2 regions of the Comamonas aquatica genome follow, and region 2 is predicted to be linked to the other one. Evidence: riboswitches for the same ligand, from Rfam matches in the RefSeq annotation. Region 2 holds a riboswitch; the other holds the start of a gene.
The links. Region 2 has a riboswitch for thiamine pyrophosphate ahead of thiC (phosphomethylpyrimidine synthase ThiC). Riboswitches for the same ligand answer to the same signal wherever they lie in the genome.
Positions count from the first base shown of each region.

Region 1: another riboswitch for thiamine pyrophosphate. It lies ahead of KAQ61_RS09690 (purine-cytosine permease family protein); the one in region 2 lies ahead of thiC (phosphomethylpyrimidine synthase ThiC).

Region 1 covers NZ_CP072916.1:2,029,989-2,044,595, reverse strand. Annotated here, with positions in the region: gene KAQ61_RS09755 (SurA N-terminal domain-containing protein) at 572-2,473, shown strand; tRNA gene KAQ61_RS09750 (tRNA-His) at 2,539-2,614, shown strand; tRNA gene KAQ61_RS09745 (tRNA-His) at 2,670-2,745, shown strand; gene KAQ61_RS09740 (MlaE family ABC transporter permease) at 2,878-3,678, shown strand; gene KAQ61_RS09735 (MlaD family protein) at 3,695-4,687, shown strand; gene KAQ61_RS09730 (hypothetical protein) at 4,684-5,364, shown strand; gene KAQ61_RS09725 (porin) at 5,640-6,689, opposite strand; gene thiE (thiamine phosphate synthase) at 6,849-7,769, opposite strand; gene KAQ61_RS09715 (thiazole synthase) at 7,762-8,568, opposite strand; gene thiS (sulfur carrier protein ThiS) at 8,648-8,845, opposite strand; gene KAQ61_RS09705 (FAD-dependent oxidoreductase) at 8,882-9,985, opposite strand; gene thiD (bifunctional hydroxymethylpyrimidine kinase/phosphomethylpyrimidine kinase) at 10,260-11,126, shown strand; gene KAQ61_RS09695 (SH3 domain-containing protein) at 11,220-11,705, opposite strand; gene KAQ61_RS09690 (purine-cytosine permease family protein) at 11,913-13,214, opposite strand; TPP riboswitch at 13,291-13,389, opposite strand; gene KAQ61_RS09685 (hypothetical protein) at 13,512-13,790, shown strand; gene KAQ61_RS09680 (hypothetical protein) at 13,893-14,252, shown strand; gene KAQ61_RS09675 (Crp/Fnr family transcriptional regulator) at 14,218-14,607, shown strand, end outside.
Region 2 covers NZ_CP072916.1:2,305,827-2,320,433, reverse strand. Annotated here, with positions in the region: gene KAQ61_RS11005 (uroporphyrinogen-III synthase) at 1-795, opposite strand, end outside; gene KAQ61_RS11010 (uroporphyrinogen-III C-methyltransferase) at 1-11, opposite strand, end outside; gene hemC (hydroxymethylbilane synthase) at 805-1,740, opposite strand; gene ppc (phosphoenolpyruvate carboxylase) at 1,824-4,682, shown strand; gene KAQ61_RS10990 (Fur family transcriptional regulator) at 5,110-5,565, opposite strand; gene KAQ61_RS10985 (cytochrome-c peroxidase) at 5,678-6,694, opposite strand; gene KAQ61_RS10980 (acyl-CoA synthetase) at 7,020-8,666, shown strand; TPP riboswitch at 8,781-8,899, shown strand; gene thiC (phosphomethylpyrimidine synthase ThiC) at 9,209-11,143, shown strand; gene KAQ61_RS10970 (hypothetical protein) at 11,189-11,389, shown strand; gene KAQ61_RS10965 (tripartite tricarboxylate transporter TctB family protein) at 11,507-11,947, shown strand; gene KAQ61_RS10960 (tripartite tricarboxylate transporter permease) at 11,956-13,455, shown strand; gene KAQ61_RS10955 (response regulator transcription factor) at 13,573-14,268, shown strand; gene KAQ61_RS10950 (sensor histidine kinase) at 14,269-14,607, shown strand, end outside.

The DNA of each region.
Region 1 (14,607 bases), 280 kb from region 2:
GGCACCGGAGGACGTGCTTTGAGAGGGTCCCTATGGCCTGCGGTGCAACTCTGGGGGGCGTGGGCCGTGCTGGTTAGCTGCTCGAGAGACTGTGCGGATTAATATGCCCAACGGCGTCAATCACTTTCAATTTTGTAAAAAAAGATCGCAGTTGGTAAACGCGGTTGGTGAATTTCCTAAGTGGTTGATTTGCAACGCAGGACTACCCCCTTACAAGGCGTAGGTCAGCGGTTCGACCCCGTTAGCACCCACCACTTCATCGTGGCAAAAAGCACCAGGAGCAATCCCGGTGCTTTTTTTGTTGGCAGCTGGCATTGGCGCGGATCAATGCGGCGCAGCGCCACAGGGAATCTGTGGCGCGATTGTCCGTGACCGATGCGGTGCAATCGCTGAAGGCGCGTGTCAATCAAAGGGTAGAATCTTCGGGTTTCCTTATGGCGAGTGGTGTGTGCAGCAGTGAATCAATGCGTCCTCACAGGATGCCCGTCCAGTGCTTGGAGCGGGGCACGCATCATTCGTAAAAGGCGAGCGCAAGTTCGCCTTTTTTTATGCATCCTCAGAAAGATTGACTATGCTCGAATCAATCCGCAAGCATTCCAAGTTCGTCATGATCTTGTTGTTCTTGCTGATCATTCCCTCGTTCATTTTTGTCGGTATCGATCAGAGCTACTTTTCGGGTGCCAGCCCGACGGTGGCACGGGTGGCCGGGCAGGACATCACCCAGAACGACTGGGACAACACGCACCGCGTGGAGAGCGATCGTCTGCGGGCAGAAAATCCCGGCATCGATCCCAAGTTGCTGGACTCGCCCGAGGCGCGCTATGCCACCCTCGAGCGCATGGTGCGTGACCGTGTGTTCCAGGCCGCTGCGCAAAAAATGCACCTGGTGACCAGCGATGCCGCATTGGCGCGCACCCTGCAGGGCATTCCCGCGATTGCCAATCTGCGCAAGCCGGACGGCAGCCTGGATGCCGAAGGCTACCGGGCCTTGCTGGCAGCGCAAGGTATGACCCCCGAGGCCTATGAGGCCTCGCTGCGCCGCGACATGTCGGTGGGGCAGGTGGTGGGCAATGTCATGAATACGGCCCTGGCCACACCGGTGGTGGCGAATGCCGCGATGGATGCATTCCTGCAGCGCCGCGAAATCCAGGTGGCGCAATTCAAGCCCCAAGACTATGTGGCGAAGGTGCAGGTGAGCGATGAGGCGCTGAAGTCGTTCTATGCCGCGAATACCGCCAAGTTCCAGCAGTCCGAGCAGGCCCGTGTGGAGTATGTGGTGCTGGACCTGAAGTCGGTCCGTGACAGCATTGAGCTCAACGAGGCGGATCTGCAGACCTATTACAAGGAAAATGCGGCCCGTCTGGCGGGTGGTCAGGAAGAGCGACGTGCCAGCCACATTTTGGTGAATGCGCCGAAGACCATGTCGGCTGCTGAGCGTGATGCCGCCAAGGCCAAGGCGCAGGCGATTGCCGACAAGGTCAAGGCCAATCCTTCCAGCTTCGCCGCCGTGGCCAAGGCCGAGTCGCAGGACACAGGTTCGGCCCCCCAGGGCGGGGATCTGGGCTTCTTTGGGCGCGGTGCCATGGTGCCCGAGTTTGAACAAGCAGCGTTCAGTATGAACAAGGGTGCGATCAGCGATGTGGTGGAGTCCGAGTTCGGCTTTCACGTGATCCAGGTGACGGATGTCAAATTGCCGGCCGTGCCCAGCTTTGCCGCAGTGCGCGAGAAGATCGTCAATGACCTCAAGGACCAGCAGGCCCAGCGCAAGTACGCGGAAGTGGCCGAGTTGTTTGCCAATACGGTGTACGAGCAGTCGGACAGCCTGCAGCCCGTGGTCGACAAGCTGGGCCTGAAGCTGCAAATGGCCGATGGCGTGACACGCGAACCCCGCCCAGGTGTCGAAGGTCCACTGGCCAATCCCGCCTTCCTGCAAGCCCTGTTTGCGGCGGACAGCATCGATCACAAGCGCAATACCGATGCGATCGATCTGGGCTCGAACCAGATGGTGTCCGGCCGGGTAGTGAACTACCAGCCTGCCAAGCAATTGGCGTTGGAGGACGTGACCGATCGCGTCAAGACCCTGTACGTGCAGCAGCAATCTGCCGTGCTGGCCCGCGAAGCGGGTGAGGCCAAGCTCCAGGCGTGGAAGGCCGATGCGTCCCAGGCGCAGGGCTTGCTGCCTGCGGTGGTGGTGTCGCGCGACAACCCGGTCGGCATGCCCCGTCAGGTGCTGGATGCGGCGCTGCAGGCCAAGACCGACAGCTTGCCGGCTTGGGAAGGTGTCAGCCTGGGCGATGCTGGCTACGCCATCGTCAAGGTGAACCGGATCGTGGGTCAGGCAGAAAGAACTGCCGACTTTAACCAGCAGGCCTCCATGCAGTATGTACAATTGTTTGGTACTGCAGAAGGCGCGGCGTATTACGAACTGCTGAAGAAGAAGTTCGATGTGCAAATCAAGGTTGCACGGCCCTGAGTAAGAAAAACATCTTGCTTTCCTTTTGAGGGCTTGGAAACAAGCTACAATACAAATCTCTTCCGGTGGCTGTAGCTCAGTTGGTAGAGTCCAGGATTGTGATTCCTGTTGTCGTGGGTTCGAGCCCCATCAGCCACCCCAAAATTTGACAGTGAAAACCCGCTTTGCGAGAGGCGGGTTTTTTCATCCCTCTACGGTGGCTGTAGCTCAGTTGGTAGAGTCCAGGATTGTGATTCCTGTTGTCGTGGGTTCGAGCCCCATCAGCCACCCCAAATAAAAAGCCTGCATCGCAAGATGCAGGCTTTTTTGTTGTCTGTGCATGCGGTGTGGGTCAGCTCATCCGGCGCCTTGGCAGACCATGGCCTGGATTGGTGAATGGGCGGGCTTTGCCTATCATGCAGGGCATGGGTTCCCAGTCTTCGTCCTTTTGCTTGCGCATCTGGCGGGCCGCGCGCGACATGGTGGTGGCCTGGGGCCGTATTGGCTATCTGGGCGCCGTGGTGGGGGTGCTGCTGTTGTCACCGTCGACCTACCGCGGGCATGCCCTGCGCCCGATCTTGCGGCGCATGTACCGGGATACCGCACCGATCCTGCTGGGTTTCACGCTGCTGGCGGCACTGATCTGCCTGGTGATCACCCGCATCGTGGTGGTCACGGCGCTGAGCTACGGCCTGTCGCGCTATGCACTGGAGATGGTGATCCGCGTGCTGGTGCTGGAGTTGATTCCGCTGACGGCGGCCTTGTTCGTGGCGATGCGCTGCACCATTCCGAATGCCACGGAGCTGGCGTTGATGCGCCAATCGGGCGAGTGGGCGGCGCGCGAGCAGCGCGGCGAGGCCCTCATCCGGGCGGAAGTGCTGCCGCGCGTGGTTGCGGGCCTGTACGCCAGCGTGACCCTGGCTGCGCTGTCCTGCGTGGTGGCCCTGGTCACGGCCTACCTGGGGGTGTACGGTTTCACCTGGGCCGGCCTGCCGGGCTACACGCGCATGTTTGGCCAGGTGTTCAACCCTTCGGTGACCCTGCTGTTTGTGCTGAAGACCTGGCTGTTTGGCCTGGCCGTGGCCATCATCCCGGTATCGACGGGACTGTATGCCCGGCCCACACACCACGACATCCGCCCCGGGGGCGAGCTTTCGGGCCTGGCGCGCATGTTTGCCGTGCTGCTGCTGATCGAGCTGACTTCGCTGATGGGCAATTACTACTGAATCCGAAGGGACCATTTTGTCTGAGCCACGCCTGCCACCTTCCGAACGTCCCGCGGCGGCGGACACCGCCGCCTTGCGCGCCGTCAGCCACCTGGAGCGCAAGGCCGCAGCCTTGCTGCTGCTGACGCTGGCCCTGATCGTCGGGGCGGCGCTGTACCTGCTGTATGCGCGCGGTGCGTTCGAACCGACCCAGAGCCTGGTGCTGACCTCGGACGATTCGGAGGGTGTGACGGTCGGCATGGACATGACGTTTTCTGGCTTCCCGATCGGGCGGGTCAGCAAGCTGGAGCTGGCCCCGGACGGCAACGTGCGCATCCTGGTGGCCGTGCCCCGCAAGGATGCACACTGGCTGCGCGAATCCAGCGTCTTCACCCTGGTCAAGGGCCTGGTGGGCGGCACCACCATCAAGGCCTACAGCGGCATGCTGCAGGATCCGCCGTTGCACGACGGGGCGGAGCGCCCCGTGCTGCGTGGCGATGCCACGGCGGAAATCCCCCAGATGGTGGCCATGGCCAAGGAGCTGCTCAACAACCTCAGCCTGATGACGGCCCGCGACTCGCCACTGGGGCAGTCGCTGGAGCAGGTGCGCCTGCTGGGGCAGAAGCTCAACGGTGACAGCGGCGCCATGGAGGTGCTGCTGGGCACGCCCGAGAACGCGCGCAAGACGGTGGAAATGCTGGACCGCGCCAACCAGCTGCTGGCGCGCATGGACCGGGTGGTGCAGCGCACTGACCAGCAGGTGTTCGATGCGGACGGCCTGATGCCGCAGCTGCGCACCACGGTGCAGACCCTGAACCTGGTGCTGGCCGACACACGCACCAGCCTGCGCAAGCTGGATGCGGTGCTGGCGAATGCCGAGGGCATCAGTGCCAATGTGCAGGAGGCGAGTACCGACATCGGCCAGCTGCGCAACGAAGTGGAGAGCAATTTGCGCAAGGTGGAGGACCTGCTGACGGAGCTGCAGCGCAAGTGGCCGTTTGCCAAGGATGGAAAGGTGGAGCTGCCATGAACGCGGAACGTGCAGGACGGTGGATGTGGGTCGGCGTGCTGGGTCTGGGAGGGTTGCTGGGGTGCAGCAGCCAACCGCCGACGCCCAGCTGGGCGCTGGAGGCGCAGTCGGCCACACAGCGCGCCGTGCAGGCCGATCTGCAGGGCCAGCGCCGCGTGGCCGAGGTGGAGTGGCGCAAGGCCTTTGCCGAAGTGGCGGCCACCGGGCAGCCGGCGGCCATGGCCCGGGTGGCGCTGTTGCAGTGCGCCGTCCAGGCAGCGGTGGTGGCACCGGCCGACTGTCCGCGCTACCAGCGGTATGCGGCCGGTGCGGCGCCGGCGGAGCAGGCCTATGCCCGCTACCTGCAGGCCCGGCATACACCGGACGATGTCGGCCTGCTGCCTGCCGCCCAGCAGGCCACGGCCCAGGCCTTGCTGGCCAGCGCACCGGTGGGGCAGCTGCCCGCAACCCAGGACCCCTTGTCCGCTTTGACCGCGGCCGGAGTGGCCTTGCGTGCCGGGCAGCTCGCACCTGCCGCCGTGCCGCAGGCGGCCGCGTTGGCTTCTGCCCAGGGCTGGCGCAAGGCCGCCCTGGCGTGGCTGCTGGTGCAGCAGCGGCTGGCCGAGCAGGCCGGCGATGCCGCCCAGGTGCAGGCCTTGCAGTTGCGGCTGCAGGTGTTGCAGGAAGACGGACGCTGAGCGTGGAGCGACGGTTGGAGCACAGGCACCGCGTGTGCGGGTCTGAGGGCATTGGCGGCAGGGTTGTGGTGGTCGGCTCGCTTGCCACCGCTGGGCTGCAATCGGTGCTTGGGGTTTTCAAAGAAGTGAGCGGCTCGCGCGCGCCGAGCAAGCTTCTTGATGGTGTTGGGTTCTGAAAGCCTTTCAAGTCGAGCGGTATGCGCTCACTTTTCAGAATAATCACCATGAAAAAAAAGCGCCCGAGTGGGCGCTTTTTTTGGGGGGGCTTGCTGCGCTTAGAAGCGGTGGCGAATACCAATGACAGCGCTGGTGCCTGTTTCGTTCTTGGCACCATCAAAGCTCAGCTTGTCATACATCACGGCAGTGTAGACATCGGTGCGCTTGGACAGGAAGTGGTCGTAACCCAGCGTCACGGTGGTGCGCTTGTTGTCAGTCTGGGCGCTGTAATCGCGGTCAGAGTAAGCGGCGGCCAGCTTCAGCGTACCGGCCTTGGTAACCGGAACATCCAAGCCCAGGCTGTAGGTTTTTTGGTCCAGGGTCTGGATAGAGGCCACTTCCTTCTCGGATTGACCGTATGTGGCGTACAACTTGGCAGCGCCAAAATCGTAAGTGCCGCCCAGCATCCAGTTTTCATTCTTATTGCCAGCTGTATAAGTGGGAGTGGATGGAGTTCCCAGGATGTCGGCTTGCTCGTAGAACGCGGTCAATGCGAGAGGGCCGCTGCGGTAGGTCAGGTTGGCGCCGACATTGTTAGCGCCCGACTTGCCAGCTTGTTCACCAAACTGGTAGTGCACGTTGGCTTGGAAACCAGCCACGGAGGGGGTCGAATAAGTGATCTGATTGCTCCAGCCGGTATCCACAGCTGTGGAATTGGCGGAAGGGACAAAGCTCATGTTGGCGTGCAGCACCAGAGGCGAGATCGTGAAGGAGTCGCCGAAGGGGTTGAACAGGATGGTGGGCAGGAAGTTGGGGGCCATGGAGCGGCCCAGCTTCACCGAACCGAAGCCGCCGGACAGCGACACGTTGGCGTCACGGGCGAAGAAGTTGTCGACGTCGGTGCGGCCAGGGGTGCCGGTGTCCGCGCGGAAGAAGGCGCCCAGTGCAAAGCCCACCTTCAGGCCGTTGCCCAGGTCTTCCGTGCCGTTCATGCCCCACCAAGAGGTGGTCATGCCGCCCGAGCCGACTTGGCTGGTGCGTTCGTTGCCGGCGGTCTTCATGGAGCCGGCGTACATGTCCACCAGACCCGACAGTTGCACATTGCTTTGTGCCTGGGCAGCGCCCATGCAGGCCAGAGCGGCACCAAAAGCGATCAGAGATTTTTTCACGGAGGAACTCCCTCAAAAGGTCGAATTAAAAAGCGGTCAGCCGATTGCCCACTTCAGGTGCGTGGGGCACACCTGAGTGCTGCTTTTGTATACAAAGCACAAGCTGTGCCAGTGTGCAGGACGTGGGGCGGAGCGCTGCGGCAGCGCTGGATGAACGGCTTATGGCGCGGGGATCAAACCCAGTAAATGTTGTGCGGCCGCATCAGGGTCGGGGGCATTCACCAGGGCGCGCACCACGGCGATGGAGCCCACGCCGGTGGCCAGGATGGCCGGGAACTGCTCGGCCGCGATGCCGCCGATGGCCACCAATGGGTATTGCTGCATCAGGCGCACATAGGCTTGCAGGCGGGCCACGCCTTGCGGGGCCGTGGCCATTTTCTTGAGCGTGGTGGGAAACACGGCACCCAGGGCGATGTAGCTGGGTTGCACGGCATGGGCGCGCACCATCTCCGCATAGCCGTGGGTGCTGACCCCCAGGCGCAGGCCGCTGGCGCGGATGGCGTTCAGCTGTGCGCCTTCCAGGGCGTCCAGGTCTTCCTGGCCGACGTGGATGCCGTAGGCGCCGGCATCGATGGCGGCCTGCCAGTGGTCGTTGATGAACAGGCGCGCGCCGGTGCCTTGCACGGCCTGCACGGCGGCCTGCACTTCGCGGCGGATGGTCGCCTGGTCATCGCTCTTGAAGCGCAATTGCACCGTGGGCACGCCGGCGCGGGCCATGCGGCCCACCCACTCGGCCGTGGGCAGCACGCCATACAGCCCCAGCGCGCGCGGGCAGGGCGGGAAGGCGAGTTGCGGATCGGCCCCGGCCAGACCGAAGTCCTGCGGGTTGCTGGGCCAGCAGTGGGCATCAAAGCCACCGGTACGCACGCTCTGCCGCTGCCAGGCCTGGGCCAGGCATTCGGCGTCGATGGCGATGAAGCCCAGGGCGCTGCAGGCCTGCAGCGCCGCCAGATAGGCGGGGTCCTGGCGGGTGGCCGCTGGCGTGGGCTGTGCCGGCAGGCGCTGTTCGTCGGGGGCGAAGGTGGCGCTGTGGGCGGCCACGATGGCCTGGGCCATGGCGGGGATGTGCAACTCAGTCATGGTGCCAGAACGGTGTGCCCAGGACGGGGGTGCTGGGCTGGGCGGCGGTCTGCTCGGCCATGGCGCCGGCCAGGTAGCCGTCACGACCGGCCTGGGTGGCGTCGGCAAAGGCGCCGGCCATGCGCACCGGATCTTCGGACAGGGCCACGGCGGTGTTCAGCAGCACGCCGTCAAAACCCCACTCCATGACCTGGCAGGCGTGGCTGGGGCGGCCCAGGCCGGCATCGACGATCAGGGGCACGTCCAGGCGCTCGCGCAGCACCTGCATGGCGTAGGGGTTGGCGGGGCCGCGGCCGGTGCCGATGGGCGCCGCCCAGGGCATGACGGCCTGGCAGCCCACGTCGACCAGGCGCTGGCACAGCACCAGGTCCTCGGTGCAGTAGGGCAGCACCTGGAAGCCGTCCTTGATCAGGAGGGAGGCAGCCTCCACCAGGTTCAGCGTGTCGGGCTGCAGGGTGTAGTCATCACCGATCAGCTCCAGCTTGATCCAGGGGGTGTCGAACACCTCGCGCGCCATCTGGGCCGTGGTCACGGCTTCCTGGATGGTCATGCAGCCGGCAGTGTTGGGCAGCACGGGCACGTTCAACTGGCGCAGCAGCTCCCAGAAGCTGGCGCCGGTTTCGGCGGCGTTGCTGCCCTGGCGGCGCAGCGAGGCGGTGACCATGGCGGGTTTGGCACGGGCCACGGCCGCTTCCAGCACGGCGGGCGAGGGGTAGCGCGATGTGCCCAGCAGCAATCGACTTTGGAAGGTCTGGCCGTACAGCACCAGGCTGTCTGCGGCGGGGGTAGGTGTGCTCATGGCGAAATTTTGATAGCTGCCAGCGCTTGATAGAAAAGAGCTAGCGGCTGATTTTATGAAGAGGCGGTGCCCCGGACCCTCAACCGCCCGTCACGGGGGCGATGATTTCCAGGCGGTCGCCCTCGGCCAGCTGGCGCGTGGCGTACAGCGATTTGGGCACGAACTCGGCATTCACCGCCACCGCAAACGGTGGCTGGGCCTGCCAGTGGGCCACGGCGTCGGCCACATTGGCCGGGTCGGGCAGTTGCACTGCCTGCTGGTTGATGGTGATGTTCATAAGCAAAAGGCCCGTATTGTCGGCGAAGCGCGGTGCTCAGGCGAGCATGGGGGCGTGCACGGCCACGTCAAAGTCCTTGGCCAGCGCCGCGCTGCCCGTGCGCAGCAGCTGCAGCGTGGCGTCCAGCATGGCGGGGGAGATCATGTAGCCGTGGCGGTACAGGCCGTTGACCTGCAGCACGCGCTCGTCCAGCCAGCGCAGGGCGGGCAGGTTGTCCGGCAGGGTAGGGCGGCACTGGGTGGCAATTTCCAGGATGCGCGCCTCGGCAAAGCCGGAGTGCACGGTGTAGAGCGCGCTGAGCAGCTCCATCACCGAGCGCAAGCTGGCCGGGCCCATGTCGTCGGATTCGATCTCGGTCGCACCGATGACGAAGATGTGGTCCTGCTTGGGCGCGATGTACAGCGGGTAGCGCGGGTGCACCAGGCGCGTGGGGCGCTGCAGCGTCACCTCGGGGGCGTGCACGCGCACCACCTCGCCGCGGATGCCGCGCAGCGCGCTCCACTGCGTGCGCGCGCCCAGGCCGCGGCAGTCCAGCACCAGATCGGGCTGACCGCTGGTGCCGGGCTGGAAGTCGGTGGTCTCACGCGGGGTGTGCCAGTGCAGGGCCACGCCCAGGCGGGTCAGTGTCTGCTCCAGTGCGGCCAGCAGCTGGCGGTTGTCCAGCTGGCCTTCGCCGGGCAGGTAGACGCCCTGGTTGAAGCGGCCTTGCAGGGCCGGCTCGACCTGGGGCAGGCGCTGGGCATCCAGGTTCTCCAGCGCGGGCAGGCTGGGGTTGAGGCGGTGGTTCTTCTCGAACAGGCCGCACAGGCGCTGGGCATCGGCCGCATCCTGGCGGTGCCAGACCACCAGCGTGCCGTTCTGCTGGAAGTACACGGGGGCGTCCAGCTGCGCGATCAGCTGGGGCCAGCGGGTCAGCCCGTACTGGCCCATGCGCACCACGCCGGGTTCGGTGATGGCCGATTCGGCCAGCGGGGCCAGCATGGCGGCAGCCACGCGCGCAGCGGCGCCGTCGGCCTCGGGCCCCTTGGCTTCGAACACCTCGACGCGATGCCCCTCGCGCGCCAGCTCCAGCGCCAGCAGGCGGCCCATCAGGCCGGCGCCCAGGATGGCAATGTGCGAAGTTGTGGTCAAAGCGAGCATAGTGAAGGGTTCCCGTTGGTAAGTGTCGCCAAGGACAAAACGGGCATCGCAGCCGTGCGGCTGCTGCTCTGTGGAAACTCCCCACGCCAGCATGACCTGGATCGGGTAACGGGGCGCAGGGCCCCAGGGTGTTTCTCAGTCGCGCACTGCGCCGGCACGGTGCCGGTGGCAGCGGGACACCCCTGTTTCGTCCGCAAGCGGCAATTACAGCACAAGGGCAGGAACAGCGGCGCCAGTGCGTGAACAAGCCTTGGCTTGGGTCATAATTTTTGCCATGACTACGCAACCCCTGCCACACGGCAGTGCACCCCCCCGTTTTCCGCGCTATGCGCGCGTGCTTTCCATCGCCGGCTCGGACAGTGGCGGTGGCGCCGGCATCCAGGCCGACCTGAAGACCTTCAGCGCCCTGGGCTGCTACGGCATGACGGCCATCACCGCCATCACCGCCCAGAACACGCTGGGTGTGCGCGGCATCCATGGCATCCCGCCCGAGATGCTGCTGGCGCAGATCGACGCCGTGGTGCAGGACATCGGGGTGGACGCTATCAAGATCGGCATGCTGCATGCGCCCGAGATCGTGCAGGTGGTGGCCGATGCCATCCGCCGCTACGGGATTGCGAACGTGGTGCTGGACCCGGTGATGGTGGCCACCAGCGGCGACAAGCTGATCCACGATGAAACCGTGGCCGTGCTGGTGCGTGAACTGTTTCCGCTGGCCAGCGTGATCACCCCCAACCTGGATGAGGCCGGTTGGCTGATTGGCCGCAAGATCGCCGATGTGGCGGACATGGCGTCCGCCGCCCAGGCCTTGCTGGACATGGGCGCGCAGCAGGTGCTGCTCAAAGGCGGGCACCTGCCGGGAGACTGGGTGGTGGACTTGCTGGCCGGTCGCGACGGCACGCGCCAGGAGCTGGGTTCGCAGCGCATACCCACGCACAACGGCCATGGCACGGGCTGCACCCTGTCCTCGGCGATTGCCGCCTACCTGGCGCGCGGCCTGCCGCTGCCTGCGGCGGTGGAAAGCGCCCGCAGCTACATCCTGGGGGCCATCGCCGCCGGGGCCGAGGTGTACACCGGGCGGGGCCATGGCCCCCTGAACCACGGCTTTGCGCCCCAGGCCCAGCTGGTGTTCACGGGCTGAGGGTGGTGGCCTGGCAGGGCCGCGATTCTCCATAAAAAAACGGCGCTCAGGGCGCCGTTTTTTATAGAAGTTCTGTCTGCCAGGAGTGTGTGACTACCAACCCCATCCCAGCTTTTCCAGCATCCAGCCAGACTGGCCCTCGGCCGTCTGGACTTTGGCCCAGTCGTCGCGCTTTTCCAGGGTCTTGACGATGTCGTACTTGCTCAGCTTGGTCACCACGCTGTGGTTGGTGCCCGGGCCTGCGCGCAGGTTGACGGTGTCGGCCTTGATCAGGTAGTGGGGCACGCTGTCGGTCAGGGGCTGGTGCACCCAGCCCAGCGGGCCTTCAAAGTCCTTGACCTTGATCCAGTCGTCCCGGCGCTCCATCACCTGCACGGGATAGCCTTTGATCAGTTCCCAGGCAATCTCGGACTTGGTCGTGGGCTTGGCGCGGATGTTGACGGTATTGCCCTTGATGCTCAAAAACTCTTGTGCTTGGGCCAAGGCAGGGGCGGCGGCAAGCACACCGGTCAACAGCAGGGCAGCAAGGCCGCTGCTGCGCAGGCGGCGGGAGAGGTGGGGGGCAAGTGGTGACAACACGCGGCAATAACTCCTGTGAATCAAGGGGGCCCAGGTGCGGGCCGTGTGCCCCGTACCTGTAAGAATTTGCATCATGCCCGCGCAGTTTCACTGAAATTTGCATTCCACTCACAAAAAAATGCGTGAAATGTGACCGCCGTCGTGTTTCTGGTCATGCTTGGCGATGAACCGTCTGGACAAACCGACCAAATTGCGGCTGGCCTGGGGTCACTGCGCCGGGGTCGCGCGTGGCAGCAGTCGCGCCAGTACAAAGCACACCAGCAGCGTTGGCAGCGCGCTGCCTGCGGCAGGGGCCAGCAGGGGCACGCCGTGGTAGAAGCCCACACCCGCCAGCCACAGCAGCACGGCTGGCCAGTGCGCGCCGCGCGCCTGCGCCAGCCATTGCGGGGCCTGGGCCAGGCGCTGGTCGGCCGCTTGCCAGGCCAGGCGGCCCAGGATCACGCCAAACAGGGGCACGAAGACCGAGCTGAGCATCAGCAGGAAGGGCTCGATGCTGTGCATGGGCAGCACCAGGGCCAGCAGCACGCAGACCACGGTCAGCCCCAGGCCCCAGCGGCGCAGGCTCCAGCGTGGTGCCATGCTGTGGGCAGCCATGGCGCCCGAGTAGGTGTCGCCATAGGCGTTGTCCACCTCGTCAATCAGGATCAGCGTCAGGGCGATCAGGCCCCCCTGGGCCAGCAGCAGGGCGGTGACCAGGTTCTCGCTGGGCAGGGTCAGCGTGATCAGCACGCCCAGGCCGTAGCACCACACGTTGGCCAGTCCAAAGCCAAGCCAGGTGCCGCGCAGGGCGCTGCGACCATCGCGGCCATGGCGGGCATAGTCCGCCACCAGCGGCAGCCAGGAGATGGGCATGGCCACCACCAGGTCCATGGCGGGCAACCAGCCCATGCCACCGGTGCCGGGGCGTTGCCAGATGCCTTCCCAGCCCTGTTCCAGGGCCAGGCCGACAAAATGCCAGGTCAGCCACAGCAGCGACAGCACCACCAGCGGCAGCGCAATGCGGGCAATCAACTGGCGCACCAGCTTGAGCATGGAGCCACTGATCAGCAGCCCGATTACGGCACCCCACACCAGGGTCATGACCACCGGCCAGTGGCTGGCCGCCATGCCGCCGGCCTGGCGTGCAATGGCCACGCTGGCGTCGCGCATCACCACCAGTTCGAAGGTGCCCCAGCCGATCAGTTGCACCAGGTTCAGCAGGATGGGCAGCTTGGCGAACTGGCGGCCGTAGACGTGGGTCATCAGCGCGGCGCTGGACAGCCCGGTGTCGCAGGCAATCTTGGCCATCCAGCCCAGCAGGCCGGCGCCCAGCAGCGACCCGCAGACGATCGCCAGCACGGCCTGCTGGGTGGACAGGGCGGGCAGCAGGTAGGCGCCCACCTGCATCACCAGCAGGCCCACGCCCAGGCTGAACCACAGCGCGGCATGGTCGTGCAGGGCGAACACCCGTTCAGACGGTGTGGTGGGAGACAGCGCCTGGTTGGCGGGCGCGGAAGACGAGGAATGCATACATGCTCCGTAAGCCTACGAAGCAGGGGCCGTGACAGGCTCGCGGCCCGCAATGACCAACAGCCTGCGGACGAGCAACCAGCATGAACAGCTTCCCTGCGCGAGGATGATCTCAATCAGGTTCAAAGGGACTCTCTCAGCCCGGCCTTGCGGCAGGGCACCCCCAGCGAGCGCCGCACCGTGCGATGCAGCGGGCGCGATTGTCCCATGAAACCGCGGTTTCCCCGACCGCAGACCCGCCCAGGGGCCGTACCGCAGCTGGACCCGGAGCACCGGAACACGCCCTAAACTTCAGCCATGCCAAATCTCTACGACTCTCTGGTTGAGGCCTTGCGTGCGCACTGGAAGGCGCACGACAACGCCTACCCTTCGTGCATTGAGCTGACCGCCGCCGACCTGCAGGCCTTGAACGCCGAGCGCAAACTGATCAACGACACCATGAACTTCAAGCAGGCTGAGGGCTGGGAGGATGTGTTTCATGGCGCCAAGCTGCAGGTGGGCGCCACCAACTGCCTGGTCCTGGCCAGCGGCGAGCGGGTGCCGGTGGCCTTGGCGGGCGCGGTGTCCACGTCTTGAAACTGCATCCAATCGGCGTTGAAGGCAGGTAAATCCTGCGCAGACAGCTATGGATGAATGAGCAAAGCGGCATGTCGGCTGGGGCGGACATGCCGCTTTTGCATGGTGGCAGCCCACCCGGTGGGCGCGGTGCTGGGCCACGGCCAGGCGGTGACCGAGACCGGGCTGGGTGGTGCTGGCAGGGTTCTGCTGGGCGGAATGCCCGAGTTGAAAAAACCTGCGATGGACCGTGGTGTGGTGCACAGCCTGGGACTGGAAAACGCGTGCAGCATCAAAGGGTTAAGGGTTTACCCTTTGTTTTTGGGGTGGGCGCGATCCAGACTGTCACTTTCTGGACAAGTTCATGCCCAGGGGGCGCTTTCAGACCCCAAGCGGCTGGTCTCTGACGCGACAATGGTCAGGTTTTCAGTCACAGAAACGACAGGATATGGACGACCCGATTCTTACTATCGAAGAACGTGAAGCGATCAATGCAGGTCGCTGGTTTTCATCCCTCTCACCTTCGCTGCGGCACGACATACTCCGATGCGCTTACGTCAAACGATTCAAGGATGGTGCTTTGATCTGCGCCCGCGGCGAAGTGCCGGAGGAATGGTTTGCGTGTGCCAAGGGGGCCGTGCGGGTGAGCTCGACGTCCATCACGGGCAAGCAGATCACGCTGACCTATGTGGAGCCGGGGCTGTGGTTTGGCGATACCTCGATCTTCGACGGGGATCGCCGCACGCACGATGCGTATGCCCACGGGGCGACCACGCTGCTGTGCGTGGCCAAGGCGGACTTCAAGCGCATCCTGGCAACGCACACCGAGTTCTACGAG
Region 2 (14,607 bases):
GGGGAGGTCATGCAATGATTTTATCGAGGCCACAATGCCTTGCACGGTGGGCGGTGTGTCGATCACGGTGCCGAAACCCGCGTCGCGCGCTTGCTGGGCAATCCGCGGATGAGTGGCCAAGGCGGTGTGCGCTTGCCAGGACCAGGCGGGGTTGCTCAGTCGCAAATGTTGCACACATTCGGAGCTGCTGAACAGCCAGAGGGCATTCTGCGCGCGCAACGCGGCGATGTCCTGCAGCAAGGCCGCGCCATCGGCGGGGGGGTGGCGCTCATACACCGGGGCAAAGTCCACCTGCACCCCCTGGCGCTGCAACTGCTCGGTCAGCCAGACCCGGCCACGGCCCGCGGCATCCTGCCCGTCGCCACCGCGCACGATCAGCACGCGCTGGCCGGTGCGGACCTGGGTCTGGATCTGGGCCCACAAGGACTCGGAGTCAAACTGCGCGGCATCGGCCGCAGGCTGGTCGATCTGTGCCAGGGGCACGCCGGCGGCCAGCAAGGCCTTGGTGGTGCCGGGGCCGGGAGTCCAGATGCGCGCCTGGGCAGGCCAGGCACGGTGCGCGGTCTGCAACTGGTCGGCGAAATAGCGTACGGCATTGCCGCTGACGAACATCAGGGCGCTGTAGGTGTCCAGCTGTTGCAGTGCGCAGGCCAACGCTGCCTGGGCCGCGGGGCTACGGCTGGGGCCGATCTCCATCAGGGGCAGGCAGTGGCTGGGCACGCCGGCCGCCTGCAGCTGCTGTGTCCACAGCGTGGCGTCCGGTTGTGGACGGGTGACAACGAGCAGCGGCAGCATCCGGCAGTGCTATGCGTTGCTGCAGACCTTGGCACCGCCCGCCTGCAGGCGGCGTGCTACGTCCGTACCCAGGGCTTCGGCCTGTTCCAGCGTGGAAACTGGGGCGGTCTGTTGCACCTGCACTAGCGGCAGGACGCCTTCGGGGTCGCCCCAGGCGGCATCCAGGCGCATCTGGCCCGCGTCCAGCACGGCATGGGCGGCCAGGGGGACCGAGCAGCTGCCCCCCATGCCGCGGCTGACGGCACGCTCGGCGGCCACGCGCAGCCAGGTTGGCATGTGGACCAGCGGTGCCAATGCCTGCGCCAGGTCCTGGCGGTCGGTGCGAATCTCGATGCCCAGGGCGCCCTGGCCCGCGGCGGGCAGCATGGCGGTGGGCTCGAAGATGCTGCGGATGCGGTCGGTCATGCCCAGGCGCTTCAGGCCTGCTGCGGCGAGAACGATGGCGTCGTACTGGCCTTCGTCCAGTTTGCGCAGGCGGGTGTCGAGGTTGCCGCGCAAGGGTTCGATCTTCAGGTCGGGGCGCAGCGCCTGCAGCAGCACCTGGCGGCGCAGGCTGGACGTGCCGACGACAGCGCCCTGGGGCAGGGCATCCAGGTCGGCGTAACGGGGCGACACGAAGGCGTCACGGGGGTCTTCGCGCTCCATCACGCAGGCCAGGGCAAAGCCATCCGGCATGTCCATGGGCACGTCCTTGAGCGAGTGCACGGCGATGTGGGCGGTGCCTTCTTCCAGGGCCACTTCCAGCTCCTTGACGAACAGCCCCTTGCCACCGACCTTGGACAGGGTGCGGTCCAGGATCTGGTCGCCCTTGGTGGTCATGCCCAGCAGTTGCACCTGGTGCCCCTGTGCTTGCAGCAAGGCCTTGACATGCTCGGCCTGCCACAACGCCAGGCGGCTCTCACGGGTGGCGATGACAAGCGGGGGGAGGGGTGTGGCGAGGGTCATGACTTCAGTGGTTTGGCGTGTGCCTTCGGATCAACGGGGGATGCTAGCATGGCAAGTTGCCATAGAAACCGGTGGGAGTATTCATGAAAAAGCTTGCTGCGCGAAAGAACGACCAAGATCAAAACGCTGCTTCTTTGCAGGCCAGGGCGGCACGCAAGCACGACAAGGATTTGCCGCTGATCGAGGACATCCGTCTGCTGGGGCGCATTCTGGGCGACATCATTCGCGAGCAGGAAGGGGTCGCGGTCTATGAGCTGATCGAGCAGGTGCGCCAGTTGTCGGTGGCCTTTCGCCGCGACCACGACCATGAGGCCGACAAGGCGCTGAAGAAGCTGCTCAAGGGGCTGAGCACGGACCAGACGGTCAGTGTGATCCGTGCCTTCACCTACTTTTCCCATCTGGCGAACCTGGCTGAAGACCGGCACCACATCCGTCGCCGGGCGGTGCACGAGCGTGCCGGCAATACGCAGGAGGGCAGCGTCGAGGTGGCCCTGTCGCGCCTGCGCTGGGCCGGCATCACGCCCGATGAGATCGCGCAGACCCTGGCCCAGGCCTATGTCTCCCCGGTGCTGACGGCCCACCCCACCGAGGTGCAGCGGCAGAGCATCTTGCAGGCCGAGCACGACATCGCCCGCCTGCTGGTGGAGCGCGATGACATCCAGGCCCGTGCCCAGCTGTTCAACAGCGCCAAGGACGCACTCACGCCGCGTGAACTGGCCAGCAATGAGTCCATGTTGCGTGCCCGCGTGGCGCAGCTGTGGATGACGCGCTTGTTGCGGTATTCCAAGCTCACGGTGGCCGATGAAATCGAAAACGCCTTGAGCTATTACGAGGCCACTTTTCTGCGCGAAGTGCCCAGGATCTACGCTGCGCTGGAGGATGCGCTGGAAGGGCGTTCCATCCACAGCTTCCTGCGCATGGGGCAGTGGATTGGCGGGGATCGCGATGGCAACCCGAATGTCACGGCCGACACACTGAAGCTGGCGCTGTGCCGCCAAAGCGAAGTGGTGCTGCGCCACTACCTGACCGAGGTGCACTACCTGGGGGCCGAGCTGTCCATGTCGGTGCGCCTGGTGGATGTGTCGGCAGCAATGCGGGCGCTGGCGAATGCATCCCCGGACAGCAATCCACACCGCCAGGACGAACCTTATCGCCGTGCCTTGACCGGTATTTATGCGCGTCTGGCCGCCACGCTGGAACACCTGACTGGGGGGCAAGCGGCCCGCCATGCCGTGGCGCCGCAGAACCCGTATGTGCAGGCCGAGGAACTGCTCAGCGATCTGCTGGTGATTGGCGATTCCCTGCGTGCCCACCATGGCGAGAGCCTAGCCGCGCAGCGCCTGAACCCCTTGATTCGCGCGGTGAAGGTGTTCGGTTTCTGCCTGTCGACGGTGGATTTGCGCCAAAGCTCGGACAAGCATGAGGCGGTGGTGGCGGAGTTGGTGGCGGTGGCCCAGGTCGACGCCAACTACGCGCAGCTGGATGAGGCCCACAAGTGCGCGTTGCTGCAGCGTTTGTTGCAGGAGCCGCGGCCACTGCGCGTGGTGGCCGGTCAGTATTCGGATTTGGCCTGCAGTGAACTGGCGATTTTCGAGGCTGCCAAGGAGATGCGTGCCCGTTATGGGCGGGATGCCATCATCCACTACATCATCAGCCACACCGAAACAGTTAGCGACCTGCTGGAAGTGCTGCTGCTGCAAAAAGAGGTGGGCCTGCTGCAGGGCTGCCTGGACCAGCCGGATGCCCGACTGGATCTGATCGTCGTGCCCTTATTTGAGACCGTCGGTGATCTGCGCGCCGCCGCCGACATCATGCAGGCCTACTACGCCATCCCCGGTGTAGCCGCGCTGCTGCAGCGTTCGGGCGGCGTGCAGGACATCATGCTGGGTTATAGCGACAGCAACAAGGATGGCGGCATTTTCACCAGCAACTGGGAGCTGTACCAGGCCGAGCTGGCGCTGGTAGAGCTGTTCGATCAACTGGGTCAGCAGCATGGCTTGCGGCTGCGCATGTTTCATGGCCGTGGCGGCACGGTGGGCCGCGGCGGTGGCCCCAGCTACCAGGCCATCCTGGCGCAGCCCCCAGGCACCGTGCGCGGCCAGATCCGTCTGACCGAGCAGGGCGAGGTGATTGCCTCCAAGTATGCGAATCCGGAGATCGGCCGGCGCAACTTGGAGACCCTGGTTGCCGCCACGCTGGAGGCCACGTTGCTGCAGCCCACCAAGCCGGCCACCAAGGCCTATCTGCAGGCGGCAGAGCAGCTGTCCCAGGCCAGCATGGCGGCCTATCGCAAGCTGGTGTACGAGACCCCGGGGTTTGCCGACTACTTCTTCGGCTCCACACCCATCCGGGAGATTGCCGAACTCAACATCGGCTCACGCCCGGCGTCACGCAAAGCCACGCAGGCGATTGAAGATCTGCGTGCCATCCCCTGGGGGTTCAGCTGGGGGCAGTGCCGCTTGACCTTGCCAGGCTGGTATGGCTTTGGTTCTGCGGTGGAGGCCTTTGTGCAGCTGGAGGGGGCGGATCCACGCCGTCAGCTGGCATTGCTGCAAAAAATGTACCGCCAGTGGCCGTTTTTCCGCACGCTGCTGTCGAACATGGACATGGTCATCGCCAAAAGCGATCTGGCCCTGGCATCGCGCTACAGCGAGCTGGTGACCGACACCCGCCTGCGCAAACGCATCTTCTCCAGCATCGAAGCCGAGTGGCTGCGCACCACCGATGCCTTGGCGCGCATCACGGAAGAGAAGGACCGCTTGGCCAGTAACCCGGCGCTGGCGCGTTCGATTCGCCACCGTTTCCCGTACATCGACCCGCTGCACCACCTGCAGGTGGAACTGGTGCGGCGCTGGCGTGCCGGTCAGGTGGATGAACGCCTGAAAAACGGCATCCATATCTCCATCAACGGGATCGCGGCCGGCTTGCGCAACACGGGCTGATTCTCTACGTCGCGCACGCTTGAAAAACTCCATCCAGTGCGCCCAGGGCGCTGGGTGGAGTTTTTTTACGTGGCCCAAGAAAAAAGGCCTGCATCAGTGATGCAGGCCTGGCCTCCTCCGCTCTGGTGAGTCCCAGAGCATTCCTCATTTGTTTGTCTCGCCGCACTGTGTGTGGCGATGGGATGGATTGTAGGAACGAAATGGCAGTCTGTCAGCAGAAAGGCCATTTTTTCGTAAAAGATGTCTTATATAAAACATGTTTTCTTTTGGTGATAAAAGGCATTCTTTGAGAGACATATTTTTGTTTTAAGTGATTGATTTTTAAATGATTAATAGATTTCTATAATTATTGAATGGCAAGATTGATCATTGGGTTTTTTGCAAATACCCCACCCGGGATGTCAGTCATTGACCCGGAAAAATGGCATCACTGAGGCTGGGGATGCACGGTTTTCTGGCGGACCCGCACGATGAGATCCAGACCCACCAGCTCCAGGTGTGCGGGAATGTCCGGAATGCTGGGCCACTGCAGCATTTCGGCCGGCAGGTCTTCCAGGGTTCCCGTGTCTTCATGGTAGATGTGCGAGTGCGTGTCGGTGCGGGAGTCGTAGACCGTGCGCTCGGGATCCAGGCGCAAGGCACGCAGCAGGCCTTTTTCGACAAACAGCGGCAAGGTGTTATAGACCGTGGCCCGGGACAGGCTGGGCAGCAGCTTGCGTGCTGCGGCCAGGATGTCGTCGGCCGCCAGGTGTACGGGGGCATGCAGCAGCACCTGGGCAATCGCCATGCGCTGGCGTGTTGGCTGGATGTCCGCGCTGCGCAGCCGGGCTTCCAGGGCGTGTGGGGTGGTGGTGTGGGAGGCGGAAAGAGGCTGGGCTGTCATGTCGGTGGGTGGTGAGAACCTGAAAAAGCGGCATCCGCACAAGGCGCTGCAGCACCTTGGCGGATGAATGCGCGCTCAAAAGTCAGCGCAAAGTCCCGAGGACCAGACGTTCTTACTTTTTAGCGAAAGGCTGGGGGCGCGGGGTCTTGTCGCTGGAGGGCGGCAGGATGGGCATGGTCAACTGGGGCTGATCGCCGGTCAGGGTCTTCAGGAAGGCCACGATCTTGGCGTTCTCCTGGGGCGTGAACTTCTTGCCCAGCTGAATGCGGCCCATGGTGTCCACGGCTTCGCTCAGCGTGTCCGCCGCACCGTCGTGGAAGTAGGGGTAGGTCAGCTCGACGTTGCGCAGGGTGGGTACCTTGAAGTTGAAGCGGTCGGCATCGGTGCCGGTCACTGCCACGCGGCCTTCGGCGGGGTTGTTGGTCTTGTAGGCTTCGACCACGCCCATGCGCTGGAAGGAGTTGCCGCCCACGGCCGTGCCGTTGTGGCAGGCCACGCAGCCGCTGTCGCGGAACAGCTTGTAGCCTTCCAGCTCGTCCTTGCTCAGTGCCTTCTGGTCGCCCTTGAGCCACTTGTCAAAGCGCGAGTTGGGGGTCACCAGGGTTTCTTCGAAGGCGGCGATCGCATCGGTCACCTGGTCAATGTCGATCTTATCCTTCTTGAACACCTGCTTGAACTCGCCCAGGTAGCCGGGGATGGAGTTCAGCATGTCCACCGCCAGCTCGTGAGTGAACGCCATCTCCATGGGGTTGGCAATCGGACCACCGGCTTGTTCCTTCAGGTTGGCGGCACGGCCATCCCAGAACTGGGCCACGTTGAGGCTGGAGTTCAGCACCGTGGGCGAATTGATGGGGCCTTCGGCCCAGTTGTGGCCGATCGAGGTCTTGAGGTTGTCGCTGCCGCCCATGGACAGGTTGTGGCAGGAGTTGCACGAAATGAAGCCGGACTTGGACAGGCGTGGATCGAACCACAGCTTCTTGCCCAGTTCCACCATCGCGGGGTTGGTCACCTTGTGGGCGACCAGGGGAGAGATTGGCTCGTTGTTGGGGGACATCGCCCAGGTGGCGGCGGATGCCAGGGCTGCAACGGTCATGGCAGCAGCAACGAGGGGGCGCAGTTTGAGTTTCATGTGTGGCTCCAAAGCACTTGTCGTTTTCAAAGGCACGGACAACCCGGATCGAGCGGACCGTGGCCATCTGCTCCGTCTGGCGGTGCGACCTCAGGATGCACACAGGGTGTTCCCATGGATGACTTGGCTTAGACCCAGTCCAGATGGCAATCCCATTTCACTGGATACTGAAATTTGTGACATTGCGCCGCATCAAACCCAGGGCCGTTGCCGGTTTGTCAAGTGACTTGCGGACCCTGGGGGTCCACGCTTAGCATGCGTGCGGCCGGCGGTATGCCAACATACGGTCACGTCAAAAATCACAACCCACAGGGAGACAACAGCCATGACCAGCACCTTCGACCAACACCTGGATCGCAATGCCGCCAACTTTGCAGCGCTGACCCCGCTGAGCTTTCTAGAGCGCACCGCCAGCGTCTACCCCGAGCGCCTGGCCATCATCCACGGTGACTTGCGCCAGACCTGGGCGCAGACCTATGCGCGCTGCCGCCAGCTGGCCAGCAGCCTGCGCCAGGCCGGGATTGGCAAGAACGACACCGTGGCCGTGATCCTGCCGAATACACCGCCGATGGTGGAAGCCCACTTCGGCGTGCCCATGGCCGGGGCGGTGCTGAACACCTTGAACACGCGCCTGGATGCCGAGGCCCTGGCCTTCATGCTGGACCACGGCGAAGCCAAGGCCTTGATCGTGGACCCTGAGTTCGCACCGGTGATCGCCAAGGCCCTGCAGTTGCGCGAACGCACCCAACCCATTCTGGTGATCCAGGTGGACGATGCCCTGTACGGCGAGGCCGCCGTGCAGGTCGGCAGCATCCGCTACGAGGACTTCGTGGCCCAGGGCGATGCCGCCTATGCCTGGGAGCTGCCCGAGGACGAGTGGGATGCGATTGCCCTCAACTACACCAGTGGCACCACCGGCAACCCCAAAGGCGTGGTCTACCACCACCGCGGTGCAGCCATCAACGCCATCAGCAACGTGCTGGAGTGGGACATGCCCAAGCACAGCGTGTACCTGTGGACCTTGCCCATGTTCCACTGCAATGGCTGGTGCTTCCCCTGGACCGTGGCGGCCCGCGCCGGGGTCAATGTCTGCCTGCGTCGGGTCGAGGCCAAGGCCATCTTTGACGCCATGCGCGAGCACGGCGTCACCCACTACTGTGGTGCGCCCATCGTGCAATCCCTGCTGGTGAATGCGCCGGCTGAGCTCAAAGAGGGCATCCCTGCCGGGGTGAAGGCCATGGTGGCCGGTGCCGCGCCCCCGGCCTCGATGATCGAAGGCATGGAGGCCATGGGGTTCGACCTGACCCACGTCTATGGCCTGACCGAAACCTACGGCCCCGCCACCGTCTGCGCCAAGCACGCGCGCTGGGACCAACTCGACATTGGCGAGCGTGCCCGCCTCAATGCCCGCCAGGGCGTGCGCTACCACCTGCAGCGCGAAGTGCGGGTCATGGACCCCGAGACCCTGCAGCCCGTGCCCCTGGATGGCGAGACCATGGGTGAGATCATGTTCCGTGGCAACATCGCCATGAAGGGCTACCTCAAGAACCCCAGCGCCACGGACGATGCCTTCCGCGGCGGCTGGTTCCACAGCGGCGACCTGGCCGTGCAGTACCCCGATGGCTACATCCAGATCAAGGACCGCAGCAAGGACATCATCATCTCCGGCGGCGAGAACATCTCCTCGATCGAGGTCGAGGACGTGCTCTACCGCCACCCCGCCGTGCTGGCGGCGGCGGTGGTGGCCAAGCCCGACCCCAAGTGGGGCGAGACTCCGTGCGCCTTCCTGGAAATCAAGCCGGGCGCCCAGGTCAGCGAGGCCGACATCGTGGCCCACTGCAAGCAGCACCTGGCTGGCTACAAGGTGCCGCGCGCCGTGGTGTTTGGCGAACTGCCCAAGACCAGCACTGGCAAGATCCAGAAGTTCGAGCTGCGCAAGCAGGTCGGCTCGGCCAGTGCCATCGTGGTCTGATTTTCAGCATTGATAGCTGCCAGCGCATGCCTGACAAGCGCTGGAGTCGGTTTTGATGCTGAAAGCCTAGGCGTTTGCCCGGTGTCCAGTGCCGGCGCAGATGCGCCTATACTCACGGCTGCTCCGGGGTGTGCGAAAGCGCTGAGATGCGAACCGCTGTGAAAACAGTGGCCAGCGAACCCGACGAACTTGATCCGGTTCATACCGGCGGAAGAAGAGCGGGACCCTGAAGCAGGGCCAGGAATGGACAGGCACATGGGCTTTTGTAAGGCCAGGCAGGTGCCCACCATCCCCAGGCACAGCAAACCCCAGGCGCCTCGCGCACTGGGGTTTTGTCTTTTTGGGGATGGAACACCGGGCGTGGCAGCCTTGGTCGGAATCGGTGGATTCCGGTGGCGTCGGTCAGGCATTGTGGGAGCAATGCCAGGGCTGGAGCCAGGTGCAGGCGAAGGTGGATGGCGCCAGCCATCTCCCACGCCATCAGAGCGTCCCAGCACTCCACGGAGCGTTTGATGAACTTCACACGCTTTTTGGAGACTGCGATGAACGCCCCCGATGCCATCTTTACGCCCGCCGCCGGCAATGCCCCCGATGCCGCCCGTTTCGCCGACCTGCTGGCCCAGTCGCGCCAGCCATTTCCGGCATCCACCAAAAGCTACCTGAGCGGTGCCATCCACCCCGATCTGCGCGTGCCGGTGCGCGACATCGCGCTGACCAACGGCGAGCAGGTCAGCGTCTATGACACCTCGGGCCCCTACACCGACCCCACCGCCCATATCGACGTGCGCCAGGGCCTGGCCAGCGTGCGCGGCGCCTGGATCGAAGCGCGTCGTGACAGCGAGTTCTATGTCGGCCGCCCGCGCGTGGCGCTGGACGACGGCGGCAAGCGTGGCGAGGAAGACGCGCGCGTGGCCCAACTGCGCGCCGAGGCGGCCGCGCTGCAACGCCAGCCGCGCCGCGCCAAATCCGGCCAGAACGTGACCCAGATGCACTACGCCAAGCGCGGCATCATCACGCCCGAGATGGAATACGTGGCCCTGCGCGAGAACGGCCGCCGCGAATGGATGGCGCAGTACCAGCAGGACGCGGCGCGGGAAGCACGCCTGGCCGGCAACAGCCTGGGCGCCGCCATCCCCAAGATCATCACGCCCGAATTCGTGCGCGACGAAGTGGCGCGCGGCCGCGCCATCATCCCGGCCAACATCAACCACCCCGAGATCGAGCCCATGGCGATTGGGCGCAATTTCAAGGTCAAGATCAACGCCAACATCGGCAACTCGGCCGTGACCTCGAGCATCGAGGAAGAGGTGGAAAAGCTGGTCTGGGCCATCCGTTGGGGCGCGGACAATGTCATGGACCTGTCCACCGGCAAGAACATCCACACCACGCGCGACTGGATCGTGCGCAACTCGCCCGTGCCCATTGGCACCGTGCCCATCTACCAGGCGCTGGAGAAGGTCGGCGGCATTGCCGAAGACCTGACCTGGGAGATCTTCCGCGACACCCTGGTCGAGCAGGCCGAGCAGGGCGTGGACTACTTCACCATCCACGCCGGCGTGCGCTTGGCCTACATCCACCTGACGGCCCAGCGCCGCACCGGCATCGTCTCGCGTGGCGGCTCCATCATGGCCAAGTGGTGCATGGCCCACCACCGCGAAAGCTTCCTGTACGAGCACTTCGAGGACATCTGCGACATCATGAAGCAGTACGACGTATCCTTCAGCCTGGGTGACGGCCTGCGCCCTGGCTGTGCCTCGGACGCCAACGACGACGCCCAGTTTGCCGAACTCAAGACCCTGGGCGAGCTGACGCAAGTGGCCTGGAAGCACGACGTGCAGACCATGATCGAAGGCCCCGGCCACGTGCCCATGCACATGATCCAGGCGAACATGACCGAGCAGCTCAAGCACTGCCACGAGGCGCCGTTCTACACCCTGGGCCCGCTGACCATCGACATCGCCCCCGGCTACGACCACATCGCGTCGGCCATCGGCGCGGCCATGATCGGCTGGTTCGGCACGGCCATGCTGTGCTACGTGACGCCCAAGGAGCACCTGGGCCTGCCCGACCGCGACGACGTCAAGCAGGGCATCATTGCGTACAAGATCGCGGCCCACGCCGCCGACGTGGCCAAAGGCCACCCGGGCGCGCGTTCGCGCGACGATGCGCTGTCGCAAGCGCGTTTCGACTTCCGCTGGGAAGATCAGTTCAACCTGGGCCTGGACCCCGACACGGCGCGCGCCTTTCACGACGAAACCCTGCCCAAGGACAGCGCCAAGGTCGCCCACTTCTGCAGCATGTGCGGGCCCAAGTTCTGCTCCATGAAGATCACCCAGGAGGTGCGCGACTTTGCCAAGCAGCAGGGCGTGGCCGAAGAGCAGGGGATTGCCGCCGGCATGCAGGCCAAGGCCGAGGAGTTCAACCGCACGGGCGGGGAGTTCTACATCCCCATCGCCAGCGATACCACGGCGCGTTAAGTGCAAAATTGGCTATCAGCGCTTGTCTGGTAAGCGCTGATAGCTATGAAAAGCAAAGCGCCCCTGGGCTGCGGAATACCCCCGCTGGCCCAGGGGCGTGGCCGTGAGGTGGCGGGTGGTATTCAGGCACACGGCCTGGGGGCTTTGATGATTATTTTTTGCATTACCCGATGCCTGGATGATGTCGAAAAATTAATTCCTTTTAATAAAAAACTGCAAATCAATACCTGGATTGGATTTGCATGATTATTTTTTAATGTTTTGCATGAAGCGTGGTTAATATAATCTGCGCTAGGTGGTATTACGTAAAAAAATCGCCATTTCTGCCATGAAGATACGCCTCCTCAATGCAATGGAGGTGTGATGTTACCTAGAGATTTACGGGATATTCTGGCCGGCCTGTTTGTGGCCGCGGTCGGATTATTTTTTGCCATCGCTGGAAGCGGCTACGCCATGGGTTCCGCCGCGCGCATGGGGCCCGGGTATATGCCGGTGATCCTGGGCTGGGTGCTGTTTGCCCTGGGGGTGTTGATCGTGTTGCCCGCCTGGTTCCGCCAAGGCGACCGCATCGTCGTGCACTGGGACAGTCTGGCGGCTTCCTTGGGGTCGCTGGTGGTATTTGCCTTCTTGCTAAATACCCTGGGCGTATTTTTCAGCACCATGGTGGCCGTATTGGTGGCCAGCCTACCCAAACCGATGCACATGGGTATGCGCTTGGTGATTGCCGGCATCATTGCCGTGATTACCGTCCTGATTTTCATCGTCGGTCTGAATATGACGATTTCCATGTTTCCTGAATTCTGATTGTCACGATGGAACTATTCAATAATCTGTTGATGGGGCTGCAGGTGGCTTCCGATCCCACCATCCTGTGGTATTGCTTCCTGGGGGTGTTTCTCGGCACGGCCGTGGGCGTCCTGCCCGGCATCGGTGCCCTGGCGGCCATCTCGCTGCTGCTGCCGATGACCTACCACATGTCGCCCACCGCGGCGATCGTGATGCTGGCCGGCGTGTACTACGGCGCGCAGTACGGCGGATCGACGGCCTCGATCCTGATGAATTTGCCCGGGGGGCCCGCGTCGGCGGTCACCTGCCTGGATGGCTACCCGATGGCCAAGAACGGCAAGGCCGGCATTGCCCTGTTCATCACCACGATCGCGTCCCTGGTCGGCGCCATGATCGGCCTGGTGCTGCTGGTGCTGTTCTCGCCCGCGATTGCCGAGGTGGGCCTGAAATTCGGTCCCGCGGAACTGTTTGCCATGATGGTGCTGGGCCTGGTGGCGGCCTCGTCCATGGGCACCGGCTCCCCGGTCAAGGGGTTGGCGATGGTGGTCATGGGTGTGCTGCTGGGCATGGTGGGCACGGACGTGAATTCCGGTGCCGCCCGCTTCACCTTCGATATTCCGGAGCTGATGGACGGCATCAACCTGGTGGCCCTGGCCATGGGCCTGTTCGGTGTGGCCGAGGTGGTGCGCAACATCCACGGCCAGGACGACTCGCAGAAGGTGGAGAAGGTCACGCTGCGCTCCATGATCCCCGCGCGCGAGGAGATGAGGCGCAGCTATCCCGCCATGCTGCGTGGCTCGGCGCTGGGCTCGGCCCTGGGGGCGCTGCCAGGCGTGGGTCCGTCGATTGCCGCGTTCATGTCGTATGCGATTGAAAAGCGTGTGGCCAAGGACCCCAGCCAGTTTGGCCAGGGCGCCGTGCAAGGCATTTCTGCCCCCGAGTCCGCCAACAACGCCGCGGCGCAGACCGCCTTCGTGCCGTCGCTGTCGCTGGGCATTCCCGGGGATGCGGTGATGGCCATCATGCTGGGGGCGCTGATCATCCACGGCATCACGCCCGGGCCGATGCTCATTAACGAGCAGCCCGAAATGTTCTGGGGCCTGGTGGTCAGCTTTGCCATCGGCAATCTGATGCTGGTGCTGCTGAACATTCCCACCATCAGCATCTGGGTGTCGCTGCTGCGCATTCCGTTCACCTGGCTCTATCCCGCCATCCTGGTGTTCGTGGCCCTGGGGGTGTACAGCGTCAACAACAACCACTTCGACATCTACATGGTGGCCGGGCTGGGGGTGCTGGGCTACCTGTTCATGCTGCTGCGCTTCGAGGCCGCGCCACTGCTGCTGGGCTACATCCTGGGGCCGATGGTGGAGGAAAACCTGCGCCGCGCGCTGCTGCTGTCGCGTGGCGATCCGGCCATCTTCTTTGACCGGCCCATCAGTGCCACCCTGCTGTACGTGACCCTGGCCATGCTGGGCTGGACCCTGTTCAAGTTCCTGCGCCGCAGCCTACGTACATCTCACATCTGAGCGCGCTGCGCTTCCCGACAGAATGGCTCTGGGGCATGGTGGTGCCCCAGAGCCATTCGTGAACCTGCCGCCCCCTGGGGCGGCTTTGTCCTGTGCCCACCGTTGTGGTGTTGACGCATGAAGCATATTTTGTTGATTGAAGACGATGCAGCGATTGCGGAGTACATCTCCAGCAACCTGTGTCCAGCCACCTACCAGGTCGTGCATGTGACCGAGGCCAACAGCGGCCTGCAGCATGCGCTGTCACGCGCCTGGGATTGCATCTTGCTGGATCGCATGCTGCCCATGGGGGTGGATGGGCTGGATGTGCTCAAGGCCCTGCGGGCCGTGGCCAACACCACGCCGACCATGGTGGTCAGCGCGCTGGGCCAGACGGACGAGCGCGTGCGCTGCCTCAAGGCTGGGGCGGACGACTACCTGCCCAAGCCTTTCATCATGGAGGAGCTGGAGGCCCGCATCGAGGCCCTGGTGCGCCGCACGGCAACGTCCACGCCCCCAGCCAGCCATGTGCTGCAGCTGGGGGACCTGCAGGTGGACCTGATTGCGCACGCGGTGTTCCGCGCGGGCGAGCGGATCGCACTCAACCCGCGCGAATTCAAGCTGCTGGGCTATCTGCTGAAGAACGCCGGGCAGACCGTGACGCGCACCATGGTGCTGGAGAACGTCTGGGCCTACGACTTCCAGCCCGAGACCAACATCATCGACGTGCACATCAGCCACCTGCGGCAGAAGATTGACGTGGGCGGCGGGCCTTCGCTGATCCGCACGGTCCGCGGCATGGGCTACCGCATCGACGTGCCCGTGGCGATGTAAATGACCACGGCGACACACCCCGTGCTGGGGCCCTTGCACCGGGCCTGGAAATCCAGTTCCTTTCGGCTGGCGCTGTGCTTCAGCGCCGTGGTGGTCAGCATCCTGGTGGGCACGCTGTCCGTGTACTACGTGGAGATCGTGGGCACGGTCAGCCAGCGGCTGGATGACTACGCGCTGCGCAACAGCAAGCGCCTGCTCAGCGTGTATGCCCAGCAGGGTGAGGCCGGACTGGTGGAGGAGATCCAGCGCCTAGTCAGCGACGGCATCGACAGCCAGGACGAGATCTTCATTTATCAGCACCTGGATGGCGCGGTCTGGGCGGGCAATGCCACCATCGAC